One region of the Arthrobacter sp. D3-18 genome, then DNA from elsewhere that is predicted to be linked to it. Evidence: riboswitches for the same ligand, from Rfam matches in the RefSeq annotation. Region 1 holds a riboswitch; each other region holds the start of a gene.

Region 1 (6,535 bases):
AACAGCAGCCATGCGAAAGGTTTGTCACGGACCGTATTGGGGAGGGAGTCCTGCTGGGTGGACATGTCCTCCACATGGCTTGTGGCTTTGTTGGCCAGGTTTCCCCTGGCGGTGCTTGGCATCGCGGATGTGATCCTTTTCGACAAATGGCCCGGCAAGCCGGGAAGGGCTCTTGGGAGGATTGTAACTCCGAAGGCTGGGCGCCGGCCCCAGCTTGTGCACGGAGTTCCACGACACAGCGACCTACCCTGGGAATGTGCAGGGGTGTGAGAGAATGAACATGGCCGGGAGTCGATCCACATTCGAATTCCGGTCCGGTGACTTTGTTCCCAAGACCGCCAGTATGAGCTGGGCATGCCCGGATCGCGTGATCCTCGGTAGGCCCGCCATGACAATGGACGGCACCTGGTTGTGGCAGCAGAACAACGGGTTTCAGAATAAAGCCGCCGGCCTTCCAGGGCTGCCGCACCCCAATGCTGGTGCGAACCGGAAGGCATACTGCCGACTTCTGTCAACGCCTGCGGGTTTTGACAATATTTGCTCCACTGGGCGCCGGATGTGGCGGCGTCGCTGGGGCAGGAGTGTTGCCATATATGGATAATGACCAGGTTGTAGCCGTTAATGACGAGGCAGCTCCCGCGGAAACTGCGGAAGCGCCCAAGAAAGCCACCAGGACCCGGCGCAAGGCAGCGCCCAAAGTCGCCGCTGACGTAGAGACACCTGCTGCCGAGACCGCCGCTTCGGAAGCAGCCCCTGAGGCCGCCGCAGCACCAGTGCGTCGCACCCGTTCCCGCAAGAAGGCAGAGCCTGCCGAAACCCTGCCCGGTTTGGGCGACGAAGCTACTGCCGCGGAAGTTGAGGCCACTGCCGCGCCGGAAGCCGCCGAAGTCAAGCCCGAAGCGGCCGCCGAGCCGGCCCCCGAAAAGCCGGTCCGCCGTCGTCGTACTACCAAGCCCAAGACTGAAGCCGTAGAGGCACCTGTTGCGGTGGAAGCCGCCCCGGAAACCACGACGCCGCAGAATGGCTCCCAGCCGGAAGAACCGGTCGCTGAGGTAGCCGCCGACGTTCCTGCCCAAAACCCGGAAGCCGAAGCCGCAGCAGAGGAACCTGCCGAAGAAGCTGCTCCTGCAGCGTCCACTTCACTGTTCATGGAGCCTGTTTCCATCACGTCCATGATCTTCCAAGCCCCGGACCTCACCACAGTTCCCCGCGTCGCCACGGTGGAGGAGAAGCCCGAGGAGCCTGAAGAAGAAACCGAAACCACCGCTGAAGGCGAGCTGGAAGACGCGGGTAGTCGCCGGCGTCGCCGGAGCCGCGGCCGCCGTGGTCGCCGTGGAACGGAACGCGACGAGAATGAGACCGAGGACGGCACCGAGTCCGAGGACGAGGAAGCGCCGGTAGCAGAAGCCCTCGAAGAAGGCGTCACGTCCCGTCGTCGTCGCCGTCGTCGTCGTGGGGACCAGGATCTCGAACTGACCGGTGGCTCGGACGATGATCCGCCCAACACGGTCACCCGTGTGCGCGCGCCCCGCCCCATCACCGAAACTGCCCCCTCCAACCGCGTTACCGGCGTGAAGGGCTCCACAAGGCTGGAGGCCAAGAAGCAGCGCCGCCGCGAATCCCGCGAGACGGGCCGTCGCCGCCAGGTGATCACCGAGGCCGAGTTCCTGGCCCGCCGTGAGTCAGTGGACCGCCAAATGATCGTCCGCCAGCGCGACGACAGAATTCAGATCGGTGTCCTGGAAGACGGTGTGCTCGCTGAGCACTTCGTATCCAAGACCCAGCAGGACTCCCTGATCGGCAACGTGTACTTGGGCAAGGTCCAGAACGTGCTGCCTTCCATGGAAGCTGCGTTCGTGGACATCGGACGGGGCCGCAACGCCGTCCTGTACGCCGGAGAAGTCAACTGGGACGCAGTGAACCTTGAAGGCCAGCCGCGCCGGATCGAGAACGCCCTGAAGTCCGGCGACTCCGTCCTGGTCCAGGTCACCAAGGACCCCGTTGGACACAAGGGTGCCCGCCTCACCAGCCAGATCTCCCTGCCGGGCCGCTACTTGGTGTACGTACCCGGTGGTTCCATGACCGGCATCTCACGCAAGCTGCCCGACGTCGAGCGCAATCGCCTCAAGCGAATCCTGAAGGACCGCTTGCCGGAAAACGCCGGTGTCATTGTTCGCACAGCTGCTGAGGGTGCGTCGGAGGAAGAGCTCACCCACGACATCAACCGTCTGCGCGCGCAGTGGGAAGGCATCGAAGGACAGGCCTCGTCCACCAAGGTCCTGGCTCCCGAACTGCTCTACGGCGAACCTGACCTCACCATCAAGGTGGTCCGTGACGTCTTCAACGAGGACTTCTCCAAGCTGATCGTCTCCGGTGACGACGCCTGGGACACCATCGAAGCCTATGTGACGTACGTTGCCCCCGATCTGGTGGGACGCCTCGAAAAGTGGACCAAGGACCAGGACATCTTCGCCGCGTGGCGCATCGACGAGCAGATCCACAAGGCCTTGGAGCGGAAGGTCTTCCTGCCGTCCGGCGGTTCGTTGGTCATCGACCGTACCGAGGCCATGACCGTGGTGGACGTCAACACCGGTAAGTTCACCGGCAGTGGCGGAAACCTCGAAGAAACGGTCACCAAGAACAACCTTGAAGCGGCCGAGGAAGTTGTTCGCCAGCTCCGTCTGCGTGATATCGGCGGCATTATCGTCATCGACTTCATTGACATGGTCCTTGAATCCAACCGCGACCTCGTCCTCCGACGCATGGTCGAGTGCCTCGGCCGGGACCGCACCAAGCACCAGGTGGCTGAAGTGACATCGCTGGGCTTGGTCCAGATGACGCGCAAGCGCATGGGAACCGGCCTCCTTGAGGTCTTCGGTGAGCAGTGCGAGCATTGCGCTGGCCGGGGTGTCGTCACTCACGATGAGCCCGTTGAGCACCGTCGCGCCAACGTGGTGGCTGCTGAACATCACCGCCCACACACCGAACCGCAACAGCCTGCTGCACGGACGGAACGCAAGCGCCGCCGCGGCAAGGGCGGGGGACCGGTCATTGCTGAAGCCCCCGCGCAGGTCCACACGACGACGTCCGCCCCGGTCGCAGCATCCACAACGGCTGAACCGCAGGATCCTGCCCGGATAGCCAAGGCCGAGGCGACCAGGGCCGCCCTGGCAACGATTGCCGCCGCGGCGCACGCCGCCCACCTGCACGACGACGAAGTTCACCGTGCGGAGGAAGAAGCGCGGGCGGCAGGCCGGCACGAGCCAGACGCAAGCACTGCATCCGGCACCGCCGCCAGCGGTGACGCAGGGGCTTCAGCCCGCGATGCAGCGAGCCGGGAAGCAGCAGTCCAGGAAGCAAGGTCCACGCCGGTCTTGCGCTTCGGCGGGGAAGAAGTTGCCTTGCCGTTCGTTGAGCACCACGAGGAACCGCAGTCAGCCACGCCTGCCATGAGCCTGGATCTGTTGGCCGAAGCGTTCTCGCACCTCGGCGCGGCTCCGGCACCCGAGGAAGAAGCCGAGCCAGTTTCAGCCCCGAAGGCTGCTGAGACCCTGAAGGCCTCCGCTCCGGCACGGACTGCTGACGAAGATCCCGAGGCTGCTTCAGCCCCGCGTGGTCGTCGTGGTCGCCGTAACCGGAGTGCCAGCAGGGCTCAGGGCGCGGCCAATGAAACCAGCGTTGAGCACCATGAGGCGACAGCGTCGGCCACCCGGGGTTCAGCCCATGAGGCCAAGGCGCCTATGGAACCGACCAAGAAGGCGCCACAGGATGAGCCCATCATCCTCGGCGTTGGAGTTCCTGCTTCCGAGCTCTAGTCACGGGGAACACGTTGTAAAGGACCCCGCACTATCTGCCAAACGGCAGGTAGTGCGGGGTCCTTTTGCGTCCGCTCTGCAAGACACGAATAGGCTGCGCTCAGAGTCACATCCGGGCTCCGGCGTGGCCCGGTTGCCGCGCCTCGTTGCTTCCCGGCTACGCTTGGGGACTGACACGGGGTGCCGGGCGTTGGGCCAGGCTGAGATCCAAACCCGTTGAACCTGTCCGGTTAGCACCGGCGAAGGGATGTCTTCATGACTGCATCATCATATTCATCGGTGTACCCCCTCGACGCTCCGGCTTCGGGCCGTCCAACCCCACGCGTCCTGAGCATTGCCGGCTCGGACCCTTCAGGCGGTGCGGGAATCCAGGCGGACTTGAAGAGCATCGCCGCGTTCGGCGGGTATGGCATGGCTGCCATTACGGCGCTCACCGCGCAAAACACCAGGGGGGTCAGTGCCGTCCACGTCCCTCCCGCGCACTTCCTGCGTCAGCAACTGGACGCCATCAGTAGTGACATCACTATTGACGCCGTCAAGATCGGAATGCTTGGGGACGCAGCCGTCATTGACGAGGTCCGGGGCTGGCTCGAAGAGGTGCGTCCCGCCGTCGTGGTCCTTGATCCGGTGATGGTGGCCACCAGTGGTGACCGGCTGCTGCGGGAGTCAGCAGAGAAGGCCTTGCGTTCGCTGCTCCCTTTGGCAGATCTCATGACGCCGAACCTTCCAGAACTGGCCATGTTGCTGGGGGAGTCGGAGGCAACAGACTGGGCTTCGGCGCTGGACCAGGGCAAGCGGCTGGCAGCGGAGTACGGGAACACTGTCCTGGTCAAGGGCGGCCACCTGCCAGGGCCGGAGTGCCCCGATGCGCTGGTGAATACCAGCGGGCTGCTGTCCCAGGACGTGATCGAACTGGCAGGTCCCCGGGTTGCAACGCGGAACAGCCACGGTACCGGGTGCTCGCTGTCGTCCGCGTTGGCCACAGTCCAGGCACGATCCGGTGACTGGGAAGTATCGCTCCGGGAGGTCAAGCCGTGGTTGCTGGAAGCATTGAAAGCCTCTCAAGTCCTCCACGTGGGCCAAGGGAACGGGCCCGTGAACCACTTCCACCACTTCCAGCAGGCACCCAAGCCGGGCGCTTTCGCTGCGGCGATGTGGAAGGAAGCCGTCCCCGAACTCGAAGCGATTTACGGACTCCCGTTTATTCAAGGACTTCAATCCGGCGAGCTGCTGGAAAGTGACTTCAATTACTATCTTGCCCAGGACGCTATCTATCTCAACGGGTATTCGAGGGTCCTGGCACGTGCGGGCGCCTTGGCCCCCACGGAGGAGGAACAACTGTTCTGGGCAAAGGCATCACAGCAGTGCCTGGAGGTTGAATCCGAGTTGCATAGGAACTGGTTGAGCACGAGGGAGGCCTCCACGGCAACCGGACCGGTCACCAAGTCCTACGTGGACCATTTACTGGCAACATCCGCCGCCGGCAGCTACGCCGTGGTGCTGGCGGCGATCCTGCCCTGTTACTGGTTGTACGCGGAGGTGGGTCTGCGGCTTCATGCGGCATACGTAGACGCCGGCGCGCCTGCGAACCACGCATATGCGGACTGGTTGAAGACCTACGCTGACGAGGATTTCGCTGCGGCAACACGGAAAGCGATCAACTTCACGGATGCTGCGTCCGTCGCGGCTTCCAGCACGGAGCGGGCTGCCATGATGGATGCTTTCATTCAGTCCTGCCGCTACGAAACGGCGTTCTTCGATGCTCCGAGGCTGTTTGCCTAGGCTTCGTTCACGCGTGTTCAGTAGCTTTTCACGCAGCCGTTTGCGGCGACACGTCCGCGCGTCGCTGGCCGGATCGCGTTAATCTCGCCCAAACCCTGTAGGCTGTATGGGCACGGTGCCGGGAGAGTCCGTTACAACTGGTGATGCAAGTCACGAGGTAGCCTCCGGACCCGGCCTCATTTGCAGCTGAAGGTCAAACTAGCGTAATCTTGATCTTCGGTGCTTACGCCAACACTTGGGTTATGCCCCTTGGAATTGTTCATGGGATGACTCGCGGACTTCGATCAGAAGTCCACGGCGTTGAGGCACAGCGCGAACCAGGGCTGTTTCCGGTTCAAGGTTCCGCACGCAAATTTTGTAATAAACGTCGAGAGAAGTGAGTACCCAAGTGGTGTACGCGATTGTCCGCGCAGGCGGCCGCCAAGAAAAAGTTTCCGTTGGAGACTACGTAACGCTGAACCGCGTCCCCGGTGGAGCCGGTAGCACGCTTGAGCTGCCCGCATTGCTCCTGGTTGACGGCGAGAAGGTCACCTCCGCAGCTGCGGAACTGGCCAACGTCAAGGTCACGGCTGAGATCCTCGAGGACCTCCGTGGTCCGAAGATCGTCATCCAGAAGTTCAAGAACAAGACCGGCTACCGGAAGCGTCAGGGTCACCGTCAGGAACTGACCAAGATCAAGATCACCAGCATCGCGTAACTTTCGTTACCCGCTGTTCAGGTTTTTCAGTTTCCCCAGAAATTTAGAGGCAGGCATTTCACATGGCACACAAAAAAGGCGCGAGTTCCACTCGCAACGGTCGTGACTCCAACGCTCAGTACCTGGGCGTCAAGCGTTTCGGTGGTCAGGTAGTTTCCGCTGGCGAGATCATCGTTCGCCAGCGTGGAACCCACTTCCACCCCGGTGCAGGCGTCGGTCGCGGTGGCGACGACACCCTGTT
Region 2 (6,535 bases), 1.5 Mb from region 1:
CCAGAGCGCCATTATCGAGTTCTGGCTGCCGGTCTTCGGTGACGTCAAGTTCGTTACCTCCACCATTTTCGATATCGGCGTGTACATCGTGGTGGTGGGGTTGGCGCTCGATGTCCTCCGTAGCCTCGGTGCCGAGATCGACGAACACTTTGAAGGAAAAGGTGCCCCGCTGGCTGAGGAAGACGCCGCCGGGCATGCTGGCCTTGCCGAGGAAGCCGCCGAATCCGCTGCGTCCGGGAAGGCAAACGCATGAGCATCAACCTGACCCTGCTGATCGTCATGGGTGTCCTGTACGCCTGCGGCATCTATCTGATCCTGGAACGCAGCCTGACGCGCGTGCTGTTGGGCTTGATGCTGCTGGCCAACGCCACCAACATCCTGATCCTGAGCACGGGAGGGTACGCAGGCCTTGCCCCCTTGTTCGACAAGGAAACGAACCCGGAGACGTACAACGATCCTTTGCCCCAGGCACTGATCCTGACGTCGATCGTCATTTCCTTCGCTGTCACGGCTTTCATGCTCGGCATCATTTACCGCACATGGGTCCTGGCTCGCCAGGATGAGATCCAGGATGACCTCGAAGACGTCCGCGTGGCCAAGACTCCCAGCTTCGATGCAGAAGACGACGCAATTGTCCCGCTGGAAACTTCCGAATTCGCCATCACCCCGGCCAGCCCTGCAAGCAAGGACAGGCCCGACGCGACCGAAACACCCAACACGGCTTCAACCCAGGAAGGAGGCAGCGCGTGAATCTCGCAAACCTGTCGCCGCTGGCTGTCCTCTTACCGATCCTGGGTGCTGCCTTGGCGTTCCTGCTGATCCGGCACCACAGCGCACAGCGGGTAGTGAGCATTGGCATCCTGAGTGCCACCCTCCTGCTCGAATGCCTGCTCCTTGTCTCCGTGTGGGACGGCGGCACTACGTCCGTCACGCTCGGCGGATGGCTGCCGCCGTGGGGTGTGGTCCTTGTGGTGGACCAGTTCTCTTCGCTCATGCTGGTGGTTTCCACCGTGGTCAGCCTTGCGGTGCTCATTTATGCGACCGGTCAGGGGATGGCCGACGGCGACCAGGAAGCACCCGTCTCGATCTTCCACCCCACCTACCTCATCCTGGTGGCAGGCGTATCCAACGCATTCCTGACCGGTGACCTCTTCAACCTCTACGTCGGTTTCGAGATCCTGCTGACGGCCAGCTACGTCCTCATGACACTGGGCGGAACCGGACCGCGCATCCGTGCGGGCGTCACCTATGTTGTGGTTTCCGTGGTGTCTTCCGTGCTGTTCCTCATCGCGATCGCCATGATCTACGGTGCCACCGGAACCATCACCATGGCCGACTTGGCCATCAAACTGGCCGAACTGGATCAAGGCACGCAGAACCTCCTGCACGTGATGCTGTTGGTGGCTTTCGGCATCAAGGCAGCTGTCTTCCCCTTGTCCTTCTGGCTTCCGGACTCCTATCCGACTGCGCCCGCTCCAGTCACCGCCGTGTTCGCCGGGTTGTTGACCAAAGTGGGCGTCTACGCCATGGTCCGCACGGAAACACTCTTGTTCCCAGGGGACACCCTCAACGTCCCACTGATGGTGGTGGCGCTACTGACCATGATTGTCGGAATTCTGGGCGCCTTGGCCCAGAGCGACATCAAACGTCTCCTGTCCTTCACGCTGGTGAGCCACATCGGCTACATGGTGTTTGGCCTCGCCATGAGTTCCGTGGCCGGGCTGGGCGCTGCGGTCTTCTACGTTGCGCACCACATCACCGTGCAGACCAGCTTGTTCCTGGTCACAGGACTCATAGAGCGGCGTGGCGGCAGCTCCTCCATTGACCGTTTGGGCGGTCTTGCCAAGCTCTCGCCATTGCTTGCCCTACTGTTCTTTGTTCCGGCGATGAACCTTGCGGGCATTCCGCCGTTCTCCGGCTTCCTCGGAAAGCTTGGGCTGCTGCAGGCCGGCGTGGAGTTGGGGACGCCCCTGGCAATCGTGCTGGTGGTGGGCGGTGTTGTCACCAGCCTTCTGACGCTGCTGGCAATCGCCCGTGTCTGGAACAGGGCGTTCTGGCGCAAACCTGAGGATGCCGAGTATCCGGACCCTGTGCTGATGACCCCAGGAAATGTGGGTGTCCTGCCCCGCACCATGGTTGGCTCCACAGCTGGCCTGGTGGTGTTCGGGGTGGCACTCACTGTGTTCGCAGGGCCGCTCTTCCGCGTAGCTGATGGTTCCGCCGGCATCATGCTGGACCGCTCGGCGTACATCCACTCGGTCTTGGGAGATTCCGTTGAGGTGCCACCGCTGGCACAAACAGACGAACCGCAGCCGGTAAAAGCACCCTCAGGTGAGGCACAGTCGGGTGATGCCAAATGAGCCGCAAACCCATTTCCTTCCGCACGGAGTTGCCGCTCCTCATCTGGTTGGTCATCGTGTGGGGCGCGCTATGGCGGGACTTCAGCCCGGGCAACCTGCTGTTTGGTGCCCTGATCGCTGTGCTGGTGGCCAAACTGTTCTACCTCCCGCCCGTGGAGCTCAGTGGCAGGTTCAACATTCTGCGCGCTATCCCTTTCGCACTGATGTTCCTCGGCAAAGTGGTGGCAGCGAGCTTCCTGGTCCTGTATCTGGCAGTAGTGAAAGGACCCGCGGTGCGTAGCGCCGTCGTCGCCGTTCCCTTGCGGAGCCACTCAGACCTGATGGTGACAGCCACCGGACACGTCATTTCGTTGATCCCGGGCTCCTTGGTGGTGGAAGTGGATCGCTCAACGTCCACGCTGTATCTGCACGCCCTCAACATTTATGAGGAAGCGGACATCGACAAGATCCGCGAGGAAACCCGAGTCATTGAGGCGAGATTGATCCGCATCATGGGCACGCGCGAAGAGGTCGCAGCCCTCAATGCAGAACAGCGTCCGGGAATGGAAGGGGCAACGCTATGAAGGAGTTCGTTCTCGTGGCAACGGCTGTGATCCTAAGCCTAGCCGCGGCAGGAGCCATTGTCCGGATTGCGATTGGCCCGTCCCTGCTGGATAGGGTGCTCGCATCGGATGTGTTGCTGGCAATCCTGGGTGCCGCCCTGGCGATCGATATGGCCATGAACAAGCACCTGAACAACTTGATGTTGTTAGTGGCCCTCGCGGTGATCGGGTTCATTGGCTCGGTGACCGTGGCCCGGTTCGTGGCCGAGCGGAGGGAGCAGAGCAATGAATCCTGATGCCACGGGTATGGATGCCGTGATCGACGCTGTCACTGCGGTGTTCCTGGTGGTGGGCGCACTGATGTCCCTCGGCGCTGCTATCGGCTTGTTGAGATTTCCGGACCTCATGAGCCGCATGCACGCGGCCACCAAGCCGCAGGTTCTGGGATTGTTCCTCATGCTGGCTGCGATCGGCCTCCAGATGCGGACCTGGTGGGTATGGCCAGTTCTTTTGGTGGCGTGGATTTTCCAGCTCCTGACGGCCCCGGTATCCGCTCACATGGTGGGCCGCTCCGCCTACCGCACCAAGCACGGACACCGCGAAATGCTCACCAAGGATGAACTTGAAGCGGTGGTGCAGCGCGCAGCTGCGGGGCAAGAGCCCGAGAGCGAGCGCTAGCAGCAGCTGAAACAGCGAACGCCGGGGTACCCGTCATGGGTATCCCGGCGTTGTTTGTGGTGTCGGAGGCCTAGACGATGTCGTGTGTCTTGGCGAAGCGCGCAATGGCGCGCTGCGTACCCCTGCTCGCCAGCACTTGGATGAGCGTGCTGACAAAGGCTGAGATCAGCGCGAACGTCAGGGCCGAGCGCAGGCTCGATTCCATGTCGTCGTTGCCTAGGGGTGGCTTGTTGCCAGTGGCCTTTTCCCACCCTTTGTTGACGAGTTTGGTACCAACGAAGCCTGCTCCGAGGCTTACTCCGGCGCCGATCAGCTTGAAGAAGAGGTTCATGACCCCAGCCTAGCTGGCTCCGGCTCGTCTCAACCGTTAGCGGCGGTTTTCGCGCTCCTTGAGGAACGCCGCCATGGAACCGACAGGTGCCAGTACCGGAACAACATCGTGCTCGGCGGACCAAACAGCATCCACGGTGGCGAACCCGGCGATTTCTTTGAGCAGGTAATACGTGGGCGGCATCAGTTTCAGGGTGCCGGCAGCCTCCGCGGCAAGAATGTCCGCCACCCGCATCCATAGTGATTGCCAGGCCTCCGTTGTTTGGTGACGGGGTTCGGCGCCGGGGGAGGGCCTGGCCACGTAAAAGTAGGTGTCGAATCGCTTGGGCATATCTGTCGGCGTGATCCAGTTGGCCCATGGGCGGAGGTCCGTGGCCTCGATGCTGAGCCCGGCTTCCTCCCTGACTTCACGGATTGCGGCGGTAAGCACCGTTCCGGCGTTCCTGGTGGCTTCGCCCCGGGCCGTGGAGATGGAGCTGTGCTGCCAGTCAACGGCATGCCTTCGGAGGAGTTCCGCGGGGTAGTCCCACCCGGACTCGTCCGCGGCATCCACCCGGCCTCCAGGGAAGACCACCATGCCCGCAGCGAAGTCCATGGTGCTAACTCTGTGCTGGACGAAAGCTTCGAGCCCGCCCGGCGCGTCACGGAGCAGGATGACGCTCGCGGCGAGCCGGGGTTCGGGCACTGGAGTGTCGCTGGCAGGGTGATCCTGTGTGGGTAGGTCCGTCATGAATTGTGCCCCTTTGCCGCGGTCGAGTCTGCTGGTTCATTCTCTCAGGTCGGTTGTGAGGCCTGGTGTGCAGGGAATGGCGTGGGGGATGGGTGTAGAGCGGGCCTCGCAACGGGCCAGGTTTGGTTGTGGGGCCTGGTGTGCAGGGAAAGGTGTGGGGGATGGGTGTAGAGCGGGCCTCGCAACGCGCCCCCGGGAGCCCTGGAACGCACCACCACTGCCGATTGTGACCGCATGCCGGCAACAGACCAACACCCGCCACAGACTCAGGTGTAAACTGAACCAGCCCATCAGGGCAGATTTGATAACGACAGGGGAGCGCCGCCGTCGGACTCTGCAGAAATGCAGGAGACGCGAGGGCGCTGAGAGTGCGGACAGCCGCAGACCCTCGAACCTGATCCGGTTAGTACCGGCGCAAGGGAGTCGAGCTTCTCAGAGTGTCCGGATCCGGACGGCGCAGGCCAATCGGATTCCGGGGAGCACTTTCCCCTCCTGTAACCTCAGGAGGCAGAAAAATGACCACGGTAAACGTGAAGAAGACCAGTTATAACTGGCGTGTTGTAGACATTGTTGTGGCGGCCTTGATCGCCATCGCGGGCGGCGTGATCTTCTGGGCATGGTCCCAAGGCGCCGCACTGGTATCCATCCCCATGAACGCGACGTATCCGCCGCTCACCGGCCTGATTGCCGGCGGCTGGATGATCCCCGCGGTCCTGGGCATGCTCATAATCCGCAAGCCGGGTGCAGCCCTGTTCTGCGAAACTGTTGCCGCTACCGGTGAGCTCATCATGGGTTCGCAGTACGGCACCACCGTGCTCATCTCCGGCGTTCTGCAGGGCCTGGGCGCCGAACTCATTTTCGCCGCCTTCCGGTACAAGAAGTTCAACCTGCCCACCGCCCTCCTCGCCGGTGCGGGCGCGGGCCTCTTCTGCGGCCTGAACGACTCCTTCCTCCCGTGGGGTTGGAACATCGCCTATGAAGCCGTCGACAAGCTGGCCTACATCACCTTCACCACAATTTCAGGTGCAGTCATCGCGGGCGCGCTCTCCTGGGTGGCCACGCGCGGCCTGGCCAAGACCGGCGTGCTGAGCTCCTTCGCCTCGCGCAAGGCCGCTTCGGAGCCCGTCTTCAGCTGATGCCGGCCACGCATAGCGGCACGGTGAGGCCTGCCGCCATCTCAGCCGAGGGCTGGGGTTGGCGGCATGCCGGCCGGGCCCACCCTGCCATTCAGGGCCTCGACCTTCGGATCGAACCGGGGGAGCGAGTACTGCTGCTCGGACCTTCGGGTGCGGGCAAGTCCACGCTCTTGCATGCCCTAGCCGGGGTGTTGGGTGATGAGGAAGACGACTCGGATGAGACCGGCTCCCTGCTGATTGACGGCGTTGTACCCCGCGAGCAGCGGGGGCGCGCGGGACTGATGCAGCAGGACCCTGAGACGCAGGTGGTTTTGTCCAGGGTTGGCGACGACGTTGCCTTCGGCGCCGAGAACCTTGCCGTGCCCCGTGACGAGATTTGGTCCCGCGTCCATGAAGCGCTCGACGACGTCGGGTTGCGCACCGCTGCCGGCAGCGGCCTGGCGTTGGATCACCCGACGGCGGCGCTCTCCGGCGGCCAGAAGCAGCGCCTTGCGCTTGCGGGCATTTTGGCGATGCGGCCCGGGCTGATCCTGTTGGACGAACCAACGGCCAACCTGGATCCTGCAGGAGTGCTGGAGGTCCGTGATGCTGTAGCGCGATGCCTGGACAAGACCGGGGCAACGCTGGTCGTGGTGGAACACCGCGTGTCCGTGTGGAAAGACCTGGTGGACAGGATTGTGGTTCTGCAGCCGGGGTCGGCTGTAGGGTCCAGCACGGCCGCAGGATCAGGGCGGGCCACGGGCGGAGTCCTCTTGGACG
Region 3 (6,535 bases), 480 kb from region 1:
AACGCGCGGAGCGCCTGCTCGCGGGCGCCCTGGCCAAGGTCGCCGTGGATGGCTGCAGCTGCGAAGCCGCGGTCAACGAGTTCTTCGGCAACCTTCGCGGCGGTGCGCTTGGTCTTGGTGAAGATGATGGTGCGGCCACGTCCGCGGGCCTGCAGGATGCGGGCCACAACTTCGGTCTTGTCCATGCTGTGTGCACGGTAGATGAGCTGGCGGATGTCGCGCTTGGTGAGGCCTTCATCGTTCGGGTCAGCTGCCCGGATGTGGGTGGGCTGCGTCATGTAGCGGCGGGCCATCGCGATGACCGGGCCGGGCATCGTTGCCGAGAAGAGAAGCGTCTGGCGAACGGCGGGGGTACCGGCGATCAGCGTCTCGACGTCGGGGAGGAAGCCGAGGTCCAGCATTTCGTCGGCTTCGTCAAGGATGACCATCTTGACGTTCTTGAGGCTGAGGTGCTTCTGCTTGTACAGATCGATCAAACGGCCGGGTGTGCCGACTACGATTTCGACACCCTTCTGCAGGGCATCGATCTGTGGCTCATAAGCACGGCCGCCATAAATGGTGGCGATGCGGGCATTGCGCTTGCGTGATGCAGCCTGGAGATCGTTGGCAACCTGTACGGCCAGCTCACGCGTGGGGACTATGACCAGGGCCTGCGGTGCGCCTGGGACAGCAAGCTTTTCGTAACCGGCATCGTCGCGGCCGGCTACGCGCTGGAGGGCGGGAATGCCGAACCCTAGCGTCTTTCCGGTACCCGTCTTGGCCTGGCCGATGATGTCGTGGCCGCTCAAAGCGACCGGCAGGGTCATGGCCTGGATGGGGAAGGGGTGCGTGATGCCGGCGTCGGCCAAGGACTCGACGATGTCGGCGCGGACGTTGAAGTCAGCAAACGACTTCTCTTCGATCTCGTGGGGCGTCTCATCCGAGATGATCGTTTCCTCGGGTTCGATTGATTCGGTTCCGGTGGAGTCCGTCAGGACTTCGTGGGTATGCAATTCACTCACAGGGAGTTTCCTTATTCATTTGGGCATTGGCGCTGCATGCTCAACGGCGGCGGCGGAGCCGTACCGGAGCACGAACGGGCGCGCAAGCAAGTCCAGTGGAAGCCGATCGCGGGCTATCTAAGTACTGGCACTGGTGACCAGTTGGTACATCTCAAGATCGCGTAGGGGCGGGCTTGTTGAGTTCAAAAATTAACTGAATCAACGACCGGGCATCCATTACTACAAGCCCAGTCTATCCTCTGGGGGCCGGAAAGCCCGGATCGCCGGATGTACGGCTTCAGGGCAGCAACTGGAACCGGATCTCCCGGCTGGCGATATCCGCCTTCAGAAGCCGCACCCGAACCTTGGTTCCGGACTCCATTTCTCCGTCGCAGCGGGCCGTAACAGCAGGGTCTGCGATTTGCACGACGCCAAAAGGTCCGTTGCCGTTGCCGTTGCCATTGCCGTTTCCCTTGGCGGCACCGTTGGAGGGCTTGGACCCGGAAATGACCACAGCCTCGAATTCCTGGCCTATGTGGTTGGCCACGAGCGCGGCTTCCACGGTGTCCAATGCCGCGCGCTCGAGGCGTCCGGCCAACTGATCCGAGGCTGCCATGATTTCGGGCAACGACGGGAGGGCTTCACGCGCCCACGCCGGGATGTCGTGGTTATTGCTGAGCGCTTCGCAGATCACCAGGACGAAGCGATCGATGAGGCGCCGCAAGGGAGCTGTGGTGTGTGCATAGGGAGCCCCGATAGCTGCTTGGATCACATTGGCCGGAACGTCACCGTCAAAGGGCGTGTAGCCTGCGCCCCGGAACAACGTGCCGGCTGAATGCAGGATGGCCAGCTGTTTGGGATCGGATGCATCCAGGGTCCGCAGGTACTCGCCGTAGCTGACTTGTCCGTCCCAGGGTTTGCCGAGGGCGGTGGTCTGCCGCTTGAAATGAAGCAGTGACCGATCATCAGGTGCGGGCATGGTGCGCAGGATGCCCACTTTTCCATCGAGCATCATCTGGGCGGCGGCCATGCCTGTCATGAGGGAAATCTGCGCGTTCCAGTCCTCAACCGGCAGGGAGGGTGCCGCGGCGATTCTGTACCCGCCGCCGTCGGTCGCTTGGACTATTTCCTGCTCCGGCATGTTGAGGCTTGCGCCGCCCCGCTGCCGTTCCAGTTCGACGCGCTTCAATCCCACTTCTTTGAGGAGTTGAAGAACGCGCGGGGCGGTACCGTCGTCGATCTGCTGTTGGGCGCCCTTGTAGCTCAGTTTGGCCCTGCTGCGCACCGTCCCACGGGCAACGGTGACGGCCAAAACTTCAGCTTCCGCGTCCAGGTCAAAATCCCAGACGAAAGCACTGCAGTCCTGCTCGGCCAGCAGGCTTCCCGCGTTCTCACTGATGACCTCCGGGTGCAGTGGGATCCGGCCGTCAGGAGCGTAGAACGTTTGCCCGCGTTGACGCGTTTCGGCATCAAGTGCGCCGCCTGGAGCCACAAAGGACGGCACATCGGCGATGGCATAGAGGACCTTGTATCCGTCACCGGCCCGTTCAATGAACAGAGCCTGGTCCAGGTCGGTGGACGTCGCGGGGTCAATGGTCACAAAAGGAATGTCCCGCAGGTCCTGGGCCGGCAACTCAAGGGCCTCCACCGCTTCCCTCGCCTCTTCCACAGCTTCTGCCGGGTATTCGCCAGGGAGTTCCAACTCCGTCCTCAGGGCGGCAAGGGCCGCGGCGAGCTGGTCCGACGAGTCGTCGACGTTGGGCGCAATCCGATGATGTGACACGAAAATCAGGTTAGCCCGAAATGGGCCGATAGTCTTGGATCATGGGCACTTCCCAGGGCGCCGCAGCGTATGCCGGGCAACTCTCAGCGGAGTTGCTTGGAGCCATGGCGTATGGCGAACTGTCCGCCTTCGGGCGGCTCTCCTTGGATTCCCGCTATGCACCCACGCTTCACGACAGGTCCGTGCTCGCGAAAATCTCAGTCGGGGCCTACGGAAACTTTGCCCTCCTCAACGACCGCCTGTCGGAGATGGGCCTGGATCCGGAACAGGCCATGCTGCCGTTTCAGCGCTCCTTCGATCACTTCCACGAGCGCACCAAGCCGGGGGACTGGTTCGAATCCGTAATGAAGGCCTACGTCATCGATACTGTGTCATCAGATTTCTATAGGGCTGTCTCGATGTTCCTCGACCCAACAACGCAGCATTTCGTTGAGCGCGTTGCTTCCCCCGATCAGGCCACGGAAGTCCTTCGCGTCCTGCTCAGGCGGGCCTTGGCAGATGACCCGCGCCTCGCTTCGCGATTGGCGCTGTGGGGCCGCCGCTTGGTGGGGGAAGCGTTGACGCAAGCGCAGCGCGTCGGCATGGAACATCCCCTGCTGGGGCCAATGCTGAAGAGCGGCGGGGACGCGCGTGCCGCGGTGAAAAAGCTGACGACTGAGCTCGCCGATAAGCACGCCCGCCGGATGACTGGCCTCGGCCTGACCGCTTAGCCCGCGGATCGCGCGGAACTCCGACTTCCCTAGACGGTATCCAAAGCTTCCAGCAGCGACTTGGCTGCCGCCGTCGGGTCCGTTGCCGCTGTGATGGCACGGACCACCACGATACGGCTGGCGCCCGCTTTCACAACCTGTTCAACGTTACTGAGATCGATGCCGCCGATGGCGAACCAAGGGATGGTCGCCCCGTCGCCTGAACGGTTGACCGCTTCTGCGGCATATGTGACCAGGTCCAAACCGACTGCAGCGCGGCCGGGTTTGGTGGGTGTTGCCCACACTGGGCCCACGCAAAAATAATCCAGTCCCAAGGGCCCTTGGGCGGTGGCTACAGCTGCATCGATTTGTTCCGTTGTGTGGGTGGAGAGGCCGATGCCGGTGACATTCGGCAGCAGGGTCCGGGCGGCCGTCAGTGGCAGGTCCTTTTGCCCGATGTGGAACACGGGAGCCCCGGAAATACTGGCAACATCGGCCCGGTCGTTGACAGCCCAAAGACGTCCGTGCCGTTGTGCGACGCTCCGCAGGACGGCCAACATCTCCAGTTCTTCGGCAGCTTCCAGAGTCTTGTCGCGGAGTTGGATGATGTCCACACCGCCCTCGAAAGCGGCGTCTACAAAGTCCTCAAAATCGCCCTGCTGCTTACGGGCATCTGTGCACAGGTAGAGGCGGGCGGAGGCAAGAGCGTCAGGCTGAGTCATGGGAACCAGAGTAGTTCCTCTAAACTGGGCACGTACTGCGGGAGCCGCGACATTCGTCATATGACTGTCCGGCTGAGAGGGCTTCAGCGCCGACCGCTTGACCTGATCCGGCTAGTACCGGCGTAGGGAAGGAAACGAATGGCAGATCCCCGCCATACCCCTCTTCATGCAGACGTTGCCGTCATTGGTGGCGGCGTCATCGGCCTCGGCATCGCTCACGAGGCCCGGCGATTGGGCCGTTCAGTTGCGCTGATCGACCCCGCACCAGCTTCCGGTGCCTCCTTCGCAGCGGCCGGCATGCTTGCACCGGTCAGTGAACTCCATTACCAGGAAGAAGACCTTCTTGACTTAATGCTTGAGTCTTCCCGGCTGTGGCCCTCCTTCGTGGACGGCCTGCATCAAGGCGCAGAGGACAGCGGATACCGCACGACGCCGACCCTCGCCGTGGGTGCCGATGCAGCCGACCGCCGGGCGCTCGCGGACCTAAGGTCGGTCCAGATTGCGGCTGGCTTAGGAGTCGAACCTCTCGCTCTGCGGGACGCGAGGCAACGGGAGCCGCTCCTCAGCCCGCAGATCTCCTGCGCTTTCGATATTCCTGCCGACCACCAAGTCGATCCGAGAAAACTGGCGGCATGCCTCTTGGCAAGACTGGCAGACCATTCGCCAAGTGACAGTTCCTGGGTGTCGGGAGCCGATGACGGATTCGCAATTGCTTCCCAAGCTCGCGGTTTGCTGTGGGAAGGCGGGCGGGTCGCAGGAGCGGAGCTTGAGTCAGGAGTCTCTGTCCTCGCCGGAGAGACCGTGGTGGCCAACGGGCTTGGGGCGTCCCAATTGTCCGGTCTCCCTGATGGTCTGAGCCTTCCGGTAAGGCCGGTCTATGGGGACATCCTCCGCCTTCGCGTTCCCGATCACCTGCGGCCCTTGGTCACATCAACGATTCGCGGAATGGTTCGTGGAGTGCCTGTCTACATCGTGCCCCGGGACGACGGAACTGTGGTGATAGGAGCGACGCAACGCGAAGACGGGTTGTCAGCGCCTTTCAATGCGGTCTCGGCGGGTGGCGTTTACCAATTGCTGAGGGACGCCCAAGTACTGGTCCCCGCAGTGGCTGAGCTGGAACTCCTTGAAACAACAGCCCGCGCCCGCCCCGGAACACCGGACAACGCCCCGCTGCTCGGACGGGTCGGTGCTTCCAACGGTGACATCGGTGCTTCCAACGGTGACATCGAGGGCCTGGTGATCGCCACGGGATTCTTCCGCCACGGAGTCCTCCTGACTCCCGTGGCCGCCAAGATCGTCGGAGAACTCATTGTTAGTGGCTCAGCGGACCCCCGATGGGTCCCCTTTAGGCCCCATCGTTTCGCGAGCAACGCCCCTGTTGCCCGAGCACTCACGCCAGCAGTACGAACCACCACCGAGGAAACAGCATGAACATCAAAGTGAACGGAACCGACCACGCAGTCTCTGACGACGCATCCGTCAGTACCCTCGTCACCGCCGTCACCGGTCGCGCCTTGGACCCCCGCGGACAAGCGGCCGACGGCGGCAAGCTGGGAGTCGCCGTCGCACGCAATTCCGAGGTGGTGCCGCGCAGCCAATGGGCCGTGACAGCGCTCGCCGACGGAGACGAACTCGAACTCGTAACAGCAGTCCAGGGAGGCTAATCATGACAACAGCAAACGTTGACGTCCGCACCGACGCTCTGGTGATCGACGGCGTCGAATTCGGTTCCCGCCTCATCATGGGGACCGGAGGCGCGCCGAGCCTCGATGGCTTGGGATCAGCACTCCTCGCTTCGGGGACCGAGCTCACCACAGTGGCCATGCGCCGCTATTCGCCCGCCGAAACCGGCTCGCTGTTCCAACTGCTGGTGGACCATGACATCCGCGTGCTGCCCAATACTGCTGGTTGTTTCACGGCCAAGGATGCCGTGATGACTGCCGAGCTGGCTCGGGAAGCACTTGAGACCGATTGGGTGAAGCTGGAAGTCATCGCGGACGAACACACACTCCTTCCCGACGCCGTGGAACTGGTGGATGCAACGGAGCAACTCGTAAACCGCGGCTTCAAGGTATTCGCCTACACCAATGACGATCCCGTGCTGGCGCTCAGGCTCGAGAATCTGGGTGCAATAGCCGTCATGCCCTTGGGATCGCCCATTGGGACCGGCCTTGGCATTCTCAACCCGCACAACATTGAACTCATTGTGTCCCGGGCCTCCGTGCCCGTGGTCCTCGATGCGGGGATCGGCACGGCCTCTGATGCTGCCCTCGCCATGGAACTGGGCTGTGATGCCGTCCTGCTTGCCACCGCTGTAACGCGGGCGCAGAACCCCGTTCAGATGGGCGAGGCCTTCAAACA

The links. Region 1 has a riboswitch for thiamine pyrophosphate ahead of thiD (bifunctional hydroxymethylpyrimidine kinase/phosphomethylpyrimidine kinase). Riboswitches for the same ligand answer to the same signal wherever they lie in the genome.
Region 2: another riboswitch for thiamine pyrophosphate. It lies ahead of M1D89_RS04550 (ECF transporter S component); the one in region 1 lies ahead of thiD (bifunctional hydroxymethylpyrimidine kinase/phosphomethylpyrimidine kinase).
Region 3: another riboswitch for thiamine pyrophosphate. It lies ahead of thiO (glycine oxidase ThiO); the one in region 1 lies ahead of thiD (bifunctional hydroxymethylpyrimidine kinase/phosphomethylpyrimidine kinase).

Annotation. Positions count from the first base shown of each region.
Region 1 covers NZ_CP096440.1:2,047,265-2,053,799, forward strand. The annotation lists gene M1D89_RS11665 (vitamin K epoxide reductase family protein) at 1-122, opposite strand, end outside; gene M1D89_RS11670 (Rne/Rng family ribonuclease) at 594-3,815, shown strand; TPP riboswitch at 3,982-4,080, shown strand; gene thiD (bifunctional hydroxymethylpyrimidine kinase/phosphomethylpyrimidine kinase) at 4,071-5,597, shown strand; gene rplU (50S ribosomal protein L21) at 5,986-6,294, shown strand; gene rpmA (50S ribosomal protein L27) at 6,357-6,535, shown strand, end outside.
Region 2 covers NZ_CP096440.1:528,752-535,286, forward strand. The annotation lists gene M1D89_RS04510 (Na+/H+ antiporter subunit A) at 1-253, shown strand, start outside; gene M1D89_RS04515 (Na(+)/H(+) antiporter subunit C) at 250-750, shown strand; gene M1D89_RS04520 (Na+/H+ antiporter subunit D) at 747-2,360, shown strand; gene M1D89_RS04525 (Na+/H+ antiporter subunit E) at 2,357-2,923, shown strand; gene M1D89_RS04530 (MrpF/PhaF family protein) at 2,920-3,198, shown strand; gene mnhG (monovalent cation/H(+) antiporter subunit G) at 3,188-3,580, shown strand; gene M1D89_RS04540 (DUF4235 domain-containing protein) at 3,651-3,911, opposite strand; gene M1D89_RS04545 (NUDIX hydrolase) at 3,948-4,640, opposite strand; TPP riboswitch at 4,943-5,079, shown strand; gene M1D89_RS04550 (ECF transporter S component) at 5,156-5,776, shown strand; gene M1D89_RS04555 (ABC transporter ATP-binding protein) at 5,776-6,535, shown strand, end outside.
Region 3 covers NZ_CP096440.1:1,566,368-1,572,902, forward strand. The annotation lists gene M1D89_RS09360 (DEAD/DEAH box helicase) at 1-1,001, opposite strand, end outside; gene M1D89_RS09365 (RNB domain-containing ribonuclease) at 1,279-2,763, opposite strand; gene M1D89_RS09370 (ferritin-like fold-containing protein) at 2,805-3,473, shown strand; gene thiE (thiamine phosphate synthase) at 3,503-4,174, opposite strand; TPP riboswitch at 4,202-4,320, shown strand; gene thiO (glycine oxidase ThiO) at 4,313-5,605, shown strand; gene thiS (sulfur carrier protein ThiS) at 5,602-5,838, shown strand; gene M1D89_RS09390 (thiazole synthase) at 5,841-6,535, shown strand, end outside.